2 regions of the Cupriavidus sp. 86D6 genome follow, and region 1 is predicted to be linked to the other one. Evidence: predicted binding sites of a transcription regulator. Region 1 holds the regulator's gene; the other holds the start of a gene.
The links. Region 1 encodes sigma-54, which starts transcription at its own class of promoters, with help from an activator protein. Its sites were predicted from a motif close to TGGCANGNAANCTGCTTT; they were not measured.
Positions count from the first base shown of each region.

Region 2: the regulator sigma-54 is predicted to act here: its motif matches at 2,468-2,485, upstream of AC3G88_RS28030 (GTP cyclohydrolase II).

Region 1 covers NZ_JBYPSB010000013.1:21,961-26,899, forward strand. The annotation lists gene lptB (LPS export ABC transporter ATP-binding protein) at 1-786, shown strand, start outside; gene AC3G88_RS22800 (RNA polymerase factor sigma-54) at 995-2,476, shown strand; gene hpf (ribosome hibernation-promoting factor, HPF/YfiA family) at 2,527-2,880, shown strand; gene ptsN (PTS IIA-like nitrogen regulatory protein PtsN) at 3,380-3,835, shown strand; gene hprK (HPr(Ser) kinase/phosphatase) at 3,901-4,872, shown strand.
Region 2 covers NZ_JBYPSB010000023.1:44,939-49,877, reverse strand. The annotation lists gene AC3G88_RS28040 (amino acid ABC transporter substrate-binding protein) at 19-930, opposite strand; gene AC3G88_RS28035 (acyltransferase family protein) at 1,163-2,266, shown strand; gene AC3G88_RS28030 (GTP cyclohydrolase II) at 2,553-3,791, shown strand; gene AC3G88_RS28025 (URC4/urg3 family protein) at 3,788-4,939, shown strand, end outside.

The sequences.
Region 1 (4,939 bases):
ACGCTCACCGCCTCTGCCACGTCCTCCGCATCCGCCGTCCGCACCGACAGCAGCACGCTGGTCGTGCGTCACCTGAAGAAACGCTACGGCACGCGCACGGTGGTCAAGGACGTATCGCTCGACGTGAAAAGCGGCGAGGTGGTGGGGCTGCTGGGCCCCAACGGCGCCGGCAAGACCACGTCGTTCTACATGATCGTGGGGCTGGTGGCGCTGGACGAAGGCGACATCGTGCTCGACGACGAGCACATCAGCGGACTGGCCATCCACGAACGCGCCCGCATGGGCCTGTCGTACCTGCCACAGGAAGCGTCGGTATTCCGCAAGCTCAACGTGGAAGAGAACATCCGCGCGGTGCTGGAACTGCAGGTGGAAAACGGCAAGCCGCTGCCCAAGGCCGAAATCGAACGCCGCCTGGATTCGCTGCTCGACGACCTGCAGATCGCCCATCTGCGCAACAACCCGGCGCTGTCGCTGTCGGGCGGCGAGCGCCGCCGCGTGGAAATCGCGCGCGCGCTGGCGTCGTCCCCGCGCTTCATCCTGCTCGACGAACCGTTCGCCGGCGTGGACCCGATCGCCGTGGGCGAAATCCAGCGCATCGTGAGCTTCCTGAAGGCGCGCAATATCGGCGTGCTGATCACCGACCATAACGTGCGCGAAACGCTGGGCATCTGCGACCACGCGTACATCATCAGCGAAGGCACCGTGCTGGCCGCCGGCCAGCCCGAGGAAATCATCGCCAACGAGTCGGTACGCCGCGTCTACCTGGGCGAAAACTTCCGCATGTAAGGCGCGGCCGCCCCCGCGGCCACACTGCCGACAGGTTTCCGGCAGGTCATCGGCAGGTCATCGGCAGGTCATCGGCAGGTCATCGGCAGGTCATTTTTACCGCACTTGCCCACGGCTATTTCAAAGCCGTTGCCGATCAGGAAGCCGAAGCGATAGGTTGTAGCAAATTCCGTTCCAACAACGGAAAGATGCGCATAGAATAGGTCGCATGAAACCTTCGCTTCAGCTCCGCCTCTCCCAACATCTGGCCCTCACGCCGCAACTGCAGCAGTCCATCCGGCTGCTTCAGCTTTCCACGCTCGAACTGCAACAGGAGGTGGAACAGGCGCTGACGGAAAACCCGCTGCTGGAACGCGAGAACGACTGGATCGAAAGCCCGCTGCGCGTGGCGGCTGACGGCTCCGTTAATCTGCAAAGCGCCCCGGCGCCGGCCCCGTCCGAACCGCAGGCCAACGGCGACGATCGCAGCGAACATGCGTCCGGCGGCGAGGAAGAAGGCTTCAGCGATTCCGGTGCCGAGGACTACGGCAACGACTGGAGCCTCGACGACTTCGCGCGCCGCCCGCAGAACGACGAAGACGAAAAGACGCCGATGCAGTTGCGTGACGCGGACCCCACGCTGCGCGAGTACCTGATGGAACAGCTGACGCCGCTCAAGATTTCGGCGCGCGACAAGGGCCTGGCCATCTTCCTGATCGAATCGCTCGACGACGACGGATACCTGAGTGCGTCACTCGAGGAAATCTGCACCGAACTGCCCGAAGAACTCGAATTCGAGGTGGAAGAAGTGCAGGCGATGCTGACGCTGCTGCAGAGCTTCGATCCGCCCGGCGTGGGCGCGCGCAATGCCGCCGAATGCCTGAGCCTGCAATTGAAACGGCTGCAGCATCCGCAGCGCGAACTGGCCCTGTCCATCGTCAACCATCATCTTGAACTGCTGGCGGTCAGGGATTACACGCGCCTCAAGAAAGCGCTGCAGGTGGACGAAATTGCACTAAAGGCGGCGCACGACCTGATCCGCTCGCTGGCACCGTACCCAGGACATGCGTACAGCCGCCCCGAGGCCGATTTCGTGGTGCCGGACGTGTTCGTGCGCAAGAGCGGCAGCGGCTGGATTGCCCAGCTGAATCCGGATGTGATGCCGCGCCTGCGCATCAACGACATGTACGCGCAGATCTTGCGCGGTGCAAAAGGCGAAGCGGGGGCTGCGGGACTGCAGCAAAAGCTGCAGGAAGCGCGGTGGCTTATCAAGAACATCCAGCAAAGATTCGACACGATCCTGCGTGTGGCGCAGGCAATTGTGGAGCGTCAGAAGAACTTTTTTTCGCACGGCGAAATAGCGATGCGGCCCTTGGTTTTGCGGGAAATTGCCGATACACTCGGTTTACATGAGTCGACCATTTCCCGGGTGACCACGAACAAATACATGGCCACGCCAATGGGTACTTTCGAGTTGAAGTACTTCTTTGGTAGCCACGTCTCCACGGAGACGGGCGGCGCGGCCTCTTCCACGGCGATCCGCGCGCTGATCAAGCAACTGATAGGAGCCGAAGAACCCAGGAATCCTCTTTCCGACAGCCGCATCGCCGAATTGCTGGGCGAACAGGGCTTTGTGGTCGCACGCCGCACGGTGGCCAAATATCGCGAAGCACTGAAGATCCCCGCAGTCAATCTCCGCAAGTCTTTGTAGCCGAGCCGCAACCGCCTGCCTGGTGCGGCTCTTTCAGAAGGAGAAGCGCTATGAACTTCAAGATCAGTGGACACCACCTCGACATCACGCCGCCGCTGCGTGAGTATGTGGAAACGAAACTGGAGCGAATTGTCAGGCATTTCGATCAGGTCATTGGCGTGAGCGTGCTGCTATCTGTCGACAACCACAAGGAAAAGGACAAGCGTCAGTACGCGGAAATCAATCTGCATCTCAAGGGCAAGGACATCTTCGTCGAAGCGCACCATGAAGACCTGTACGCTGCGATCGACTGTCTGGTCGACAAGCTCGACCGGCAGGTGATCCGCTACAAGGACCGCGTGCAGGGTCATGACCGGGAAGCGGTCAAGTACCAGATGGCTGAAGCCCAGCTACAGCAACAATAGGCTGGCAAATCCTTGACTGCCCCTCGAGGCGGACGTCAGCGTCCCCGAGAGGACTGACAGGAAGAGAGCAAAGCCGCGCATCTGCGCGGCTTTTTTGATGGCTGCGCGCCCGCGTCGGGCTGACATTCTCCGTTACCTTCCCACCACGGCCGAAACCAATTGATTTGCCGGGGGTGTTCGCATCTTGCGCGGCTCGGTGTATGCTGCGCCATACAAGAACGACAGGCAGAACGGTCCCGGTGACCCGAACGGCAGGCCACGTGACGGAAGATCATGCGGGCGCCGGCGGCAATATCCGGGTGGGCAATCCGGCCGGCCAATCCGCGGCACCACCCGCGGCGCCGGCGCTGCAGTGCACAAGCGCGCTGTGGCCCTGCTCTATAATGAGCCGGACGTTCCAATGCGGGCGTCCACCAAGCACTCGATATCCTGAATTGCCCCATCCGGCGGGACGGCATTTGTGCGCCGTATCGCCAACCTGACTTCTCGTGCATCGCCCATGAATCGTTTGGCCAAATTGCTGCCACCCGGCAACATCCATCTCGACGTCACCGTCACCAGCAAGAAGCGGGTCTTCGAGCAAGCCGGGCTCCTGTTCGAGAACAACCATGGTGTGGCCCGCGCCACCGTCACGGACAACCTTTTCGCCCGCGAATCGCTGGGTTCGACCGGCCTCGGTGCCGGCGTCGCCATTCCGCACGGCCGTATCAAGGGCCTGAAGCAGCCGCTGGCCGGCTTCATGCGCCTGGCCGAGCCGATTCCGTTCGAATCGCCCGACGGCAAGCCGGTCTCGCTGCTGATTTTCCTGCTGGTACCCGAACAGGCCACCCAGCAGCACCTCGAAATTCTCTCGGAAATCGCACAGTTGCTGTCGGACCGCGAGATGCGCGAAGGGCTGGCCACGCTGCCCACGCCCGAAGCCGTCCACCAGTTGCTGACCGAATGGCATCCGTGACGATCCGCAGGCCGGCCTGGCTGGCCGCCTGAAGCCATACCGCCCCCTCGTAGAAAGCATCCCGCATGGAACTCACCGGCGTCACCTCGCAGTCGATCTTCGACGACAACGCAGCCGACATCAAACTGTCGTGGGTCGCCGGTCTGGAAGGTGCCGACCGGGCCTTTGACGTCGAATTCGCTCGCGAAGCCACTTCCGCCGCCGATCTGGTGGGCCACCTGAACCTGATCCACCCGAACCGGATCCAGGTGCTGGGCAAACCCGAAATCCAGTATTACCAACGCCTGGACGACGAACCGCGCAAGCGCCAGATGGGCGAACTGATCCTGCTGGAGCCGCCGTTCCTGGTGGTGGCCGACGGCATGGAGCCCCCGCCCGACCTGGAACTGCGCTGCACGCGCTCGTCGACCCCGCTGTTCACCACGCCGGTGTCCTCGGCGGCCGTGATCGATCACCTGCGCCTCTACCTGTCGCGCATCTCCGCGCCGCGCGTGACGATGCACGGGGTATTTCTGGACATCCTCGGCATGGGCGTGCTGATCATGGGCGAATCGGGCCTGGGCAAGAGCGAGCTGGGCCTGGAACTGATTTCGCGCGGCCACGGCCTCGTGGCGGACGATGCCGTCGATTTCGTCCGGCTGGGCCCCGACTTCATCGAAGGCCGCTGCCCGCCGCTGCTGCAGAACCTGCTCGAAGTGCGCGGCCTGGGCCTGCTCGATATCAAGACGATCTTTGGCGAAACGGCGGTGCGCCGGAAGATGAAGCTCAAGCTCGTGGTGCAGCTGGTACGTCGCAACGATGGCGAATTCGAACGGCTGCCGCTCGATTCCCAGTACCTCGACGTGCTGGGCCTGCCGATCCACATGGTGAAGATCCAGGTGGCGGCCGGCCGAAACCTGGCCGTTCTGGTCGAAGCCGCCGTGCGCAACACGATCCTGCGACTGCGCGGCATCGACACCCTGCGCGACTTCATGGACCGCCAGCGCGCGGCCATGCAGGCCGACGTGGTATCGCGCGGACAAGGTCGCCTGCTCTGAGCCGCCACCGCGCCCGTGTGCAAACGCCCGCTTCATTCGCGGGCGTTTTTCATTTGCTTACAAGCCT
Region 2 (4,939 bases), on a different contig from region 1:
GAGATACTCGGAAAATGCTTATTCCGTCACAGCGTCGGAAGGGTGTTTCCAGGCTTGCAGCACTTCGGTCGAAGGCGCCAGCGCCAGGTTGGTGCCGCGCGTGCCGATCGGTTGCTGGAACCAGCGTTTCTGCAGGGCGGCGGCATCGGGGCTGGCGAACGTCCTGATCAGCGTCTGGTCTACCAGCTGCTTCCACTCGGGATCGGCCTTCGACATCATTAGCGCGTTCTGTTCCACCGACAGGGCCGGGCCGACGATCACGTACTGGGACGGGTCCTTCGACTTGGCGCGCAGGCCGGCCAGCAATACGTCGTCCATCACGAACGCCTGGGCGCGTCCCGTTTCCAGCAGCAGGAACGATTCCCCGTGATCCTTGGCGTAGACGTCACGGAAGCCATACTCGCTCTTCAGGCGGCGCACGTGGCGGTCGCCCGTGGAACCGGCACTGGTCACCACCGTCTTGCCGCGCAGGTCATTGAACGACTTGATGCCGGAATCGGCGCGCACCAGCATGCGCACGGTGGAAACATAGTGCGACACACTGAAGGCCACCTGCTTCTGGCGCTCCAGCGTGTTGGTGTTCGGTGCGCAATCCAGGTCGGCCAGGCCGTTGACCATGGCGGGAACACGATTCTGGGGCGTCAGCGGCAGCCAGCGCACCTTCAGGTCTTTCAGTCCCAGCTTCTGTTTGGCCGCCTCGGCCACGCGCAGGCACAGGTCCACCGCATAGCCGGCGGGCTGGCCCTTGTCGTCGGCGAACGAGAAGGGCAGGGCCGATTCGCGATAGCCGAGTGTGATCGTGCCGGTATCGCGGATCTTGTCGAGCACCGGGCTCGGGCTCTGTGCGTGGACGGCCGGCACGACGGTGGCGGCCAGGGCAACACCAGCGATCAGGCGGCGGACGGCGGGGAAAGCGACAGACTGGAACATGTTCGAGGGTGAGGCAGCTGCACGGAAAGACGCAAGGGTATACCCCCGGAGAGCGGGCACGAAGAATTTGTTTCTTATTAGCTAATGCCCGAGAGTAGTGCAATGAAAGTCGCCTTTTCGCCACGTCGTAACCCGATTTACAAGCGTTACGGGGCCGGTTACCTGCCCATCGACGGATGAATGCACCGATGCGGGTACAATTCGGCCCACTTTGTACCCCCGCAAATAACAAATGAGCCCCCGTCCTTCCCGTCTGGCGTGTGTAGACGCTCTGAAGGCGGTCAGCTCGCAGCTGATCGTATTGCACCACCTGGCGTTCTACGGACCGATGTCCGATGCTGCCAAGACCCTGGCGCCCGGCCTGATCGGCTGGCTGGCCGACTACGCGCGCATAGCCGTGCAGGTTTTCCTTGTCATCAGCGGATTCCTGGCCGCGCGCAGCCTGGCGCCAGGCGGCCGTCTGACCGTGGCGAGCCCCCTGCAGACCATCTGGCGCCGCTACCAGAAGCTGGTGGTGCCGTTTGCCGCGGCCATCCTGGTGGCGATTGCCGGTGCCGCCATCGCCCGCACCTGGATGCAGCACGATTCCATCCCGGCCGCGCCGCACCTGGCGCAATTCGTCGCGCATGTGCTGCTGCTGCACAACATCCTCGATGTGGACGCGTTGTCCGCCGGGGTCTGGTATATCGCCATCGACTTGCAATTGTTCGCGTTGATGGTGCTGGCGCTGTGGCTGGCACGCGCCGTGGCCCGCGATGGGCTGCCGCTGGGCGTGCCGATGGTAGGCGTGCTGGCGATGGCCTCGCTGTTCTGGTTCAACCGTGATGCCACGTGGGACATCTGGGCCGTCTATTTCTTTGGCGCTTACGGCATGGGATCGCTGGCCTACTGGGCGTCGAATCCGGGCCGCTCGTTCATGCCGCTGCTGGCGCTGGCCGCGATGGGAATGGCCGCGCTGGCGGTGGACTTCCGCCTGCGGATCGCGGTGGCGCTGGCCACGGCGCTGCTGCTGGCCGTCTCGCGTCGTGGCGGCTGGCTGGAAAGCTGGCCCGCCGGTCGCCTGACCGCGTATTTCGGCCGCATTTCCTATTCGGTGTTCCTGGTGCACTTTCCGGTGTGCCTGGTGGTCAATGCGGTGGTCACCCACCTGGTGCCGGGCCGGCCCGGGCTCAACGCGCTGGGCATGGGGCTGGCGTGGGTCGCCAGTAACGTCGCCGGCGCGCTGTTCCACCGCTATGTGGAGGCCGCCAGCCCGGTGCGTGCGCTGGTGAACTGGCTGACGGCCGATCTGCCCCAGTGGGGACGCGGGCGCCTCGGTCATCGGGCGGAAGGCTGATCCTCCCGCAATGCCAACGCCAGAACGGCACGTTCGACCGAACGTGCCGTTTTTGTTGGTGCCGACGCCGGATGCGGGGCGCGCCGGAATCCGGTGCGCGCTGCACCGGGATGTACCGCACGCGCCCTGCGGGGCGCCGCATCGAGGCACGCCGCCGGTGCGTACGGGATGCCACGGACGGTAACAACCCCACTTGGGCGTTGGCACGAACGTTGCCTACTATGAACACATAAACCTGACCATCTGGTCAGGATTCGTGTTCCGGTTTCATACCGGGGAGGCGACCATGTCCGACCATATCGTCCTGACCTCGCACGCGCGGCGCGACAAGCCGGCCGAGCCGATCCACTGGGGCGCGCCCACGGCGGCCGGGCGGGGGCCCGTGATCGCCAGCCTGACCGACCCGACCCAGCGCAACGTGATTGGCACGCACGCCGGGGCCTATGCGATCTACCGGGCGCTGGCCGTGGCCTCGGGCAGCCTGCAGCGCGCGCATCGCCCCGACCTGACGGACACCGCGCCGGCCGAGCCGATCGGCCCCCATGCGCAGTGGGGCGACCCCGACAAGATCGTATCGCTCGATCCGTGGGGCCATCTGGTATCGACGGTCTTTGCCGACCGCATCGCCGCCGGGTTCGACATCCGGCCCACCATCGCCATCACGCGCGCCCATATCAACATGCCGGAATTGCTGGCCGCCATCACGGCGGGCCGCCTGGCCCCGGATGGCGACATCCTGTATCCCAACGGCGATGTGCGCGTCACCAAGGCCGCCATCGATCCGGTCTGGTACCTGCCCGGCATCGCGCGCCGGTTCGATATCAAGGAGAGCATCCTGCGCCGCAGCCTGTTCGAGCAGACTGGCGGCATGTTCCCGGAACTGGTCACGCGGCCGGACCTGAAGGTCTTTCTGCCGCCTATCGGCGGCATGACGCTCTATTTCTTTGGCGATATCAGCAAGCTGGGCCAGCCCGAGACCCGGGTGGCCTGCCGCGTCCACGACGAATGCAATGGCTCGGACGTATTCGGATCGGACATCTGCACATGCCGGCCCTACCTGGCGCATGGCATCGAGGTCTGTATCGAGATGGCCCAGCAGGGCGGCGTCGGGCTGGTGGTCTATAACCGGAAGGAAGGCCGCGCGCTGGGCGAGGTGACCAAGTTCCTGGTCTACAACGCACGCAAGCGCCAGGTAGGCGGCGACCGCGCCGAAACGTATTTCGCGCGCACCGAGTGCGTGGCCGGCGTGCAGGACATGCGCTTCCAGGAACTGATGCCGGATGTCTTTCACTGGCTCGGGATCCGGCGGATCGACCGCTGGGCCTCGATGAGCAACATGAAGCATGGCGCGCTGACGGCGCAGGGGATCGAGGTGGTGGAGCAGGTGCCCATCCCCGAGGCGCTGATCCCGGCCGATGCGCGCGTGGAAATCGATGCGAAGGTGGCGGCGGGTTACTTCACCAGCTACACGCCGCCGGATGCCAACGAACTCGCCCTGGCAAAGGGCAGGGGGTTGAACGAATGAACGAGTATTCCGCAGGAGGTACGACCGGACACGAACCCGGCACGGGCAGCGGCTGGCACAGCCCGGTGCCGCCCGATCATCCCGCTTCCGCACTGCTGAGCGGCGAAGCGGTGCGCACGCATTGCGCGGTCGTGACCGAATTCGTCGCATCCGGCGAGTCTGAACTGTTTACCTGGCACCCGGACCGTATCCACGCGATTGCCGACTACGTGGCCGCCACCATCCGGCGGCGCTACCCCGATCTCCAGGTGCCTTACCACAGCCGCTGGCGCCATTTCGAGAGTGGCGGGCCGGGGCAGGAATCGATCAACCGCTGGCAGATCCTGTGCGAGCGCGCCGGCATGTCGGGCGCCGACCATTGTGCCGAGCGGGCGCGCATCGGCATCGACCTGGTGATCCCGAGCGTGCTGCTCGATGCCGGCGCAGGCCCCGACTGGCGCTATCGCGACCCGGCCAGCGACATGATGCTGACGCGCTCCGAAGGGCTCGGCGTGGCCAGCTTCGACCTGTTTGCCCGGGGCGGCTTCTCGGCCGAATCGGGCGATCCGCTGCGTGCCGATGCCGAGCGGCTGGCCCGTATCGATGCCTCGACCATCGCCACGGCCTTCCAGGTGGCGCAGCACAACCCGCTGGTGGGCCTGGAAGGGCGTGCCGGCCTGCTGCGGCGGCTGGGCGAGGTCATGCAGGCCACCCCGGCAGTCTTCGGCACGCCGGCGCGGCTGGGCAACCTGTTCGACTACCTGGCTGCGCATGCGAAGGACAACCGCATCGAGGCCGGCTTCGTGCTGCGCACGCTGCTGGTGGCGCTGGGCCCGGTCTGGCCGGGACGCGTGCAGATCGATGGCGTGTCGCTCGGTGACTGCTGGCGGCATCCGGCAGCGCCCGGCGGGCTGGTGCCATTCCACAAGCTCACGCAGTGGCTGACCTATTCGCTGCTGGAGCCGCTGGAGGATGGCGGCCTGGTGGTGGTGGGGCTCGACGCGCTGACCGGGCTGCCCGAATACCGGAACGGCGGGCTGCTCTATGACTTCGAGCTGACCGTGCCGCGCGACGGCGAGTTCGCCAGCCGGACCCATACCGTGGACGAACCCGAGATCGTCGAGTGGCGCGCACTGACCGTGACGGGGCTCGACCTCGTGGCCGATGCG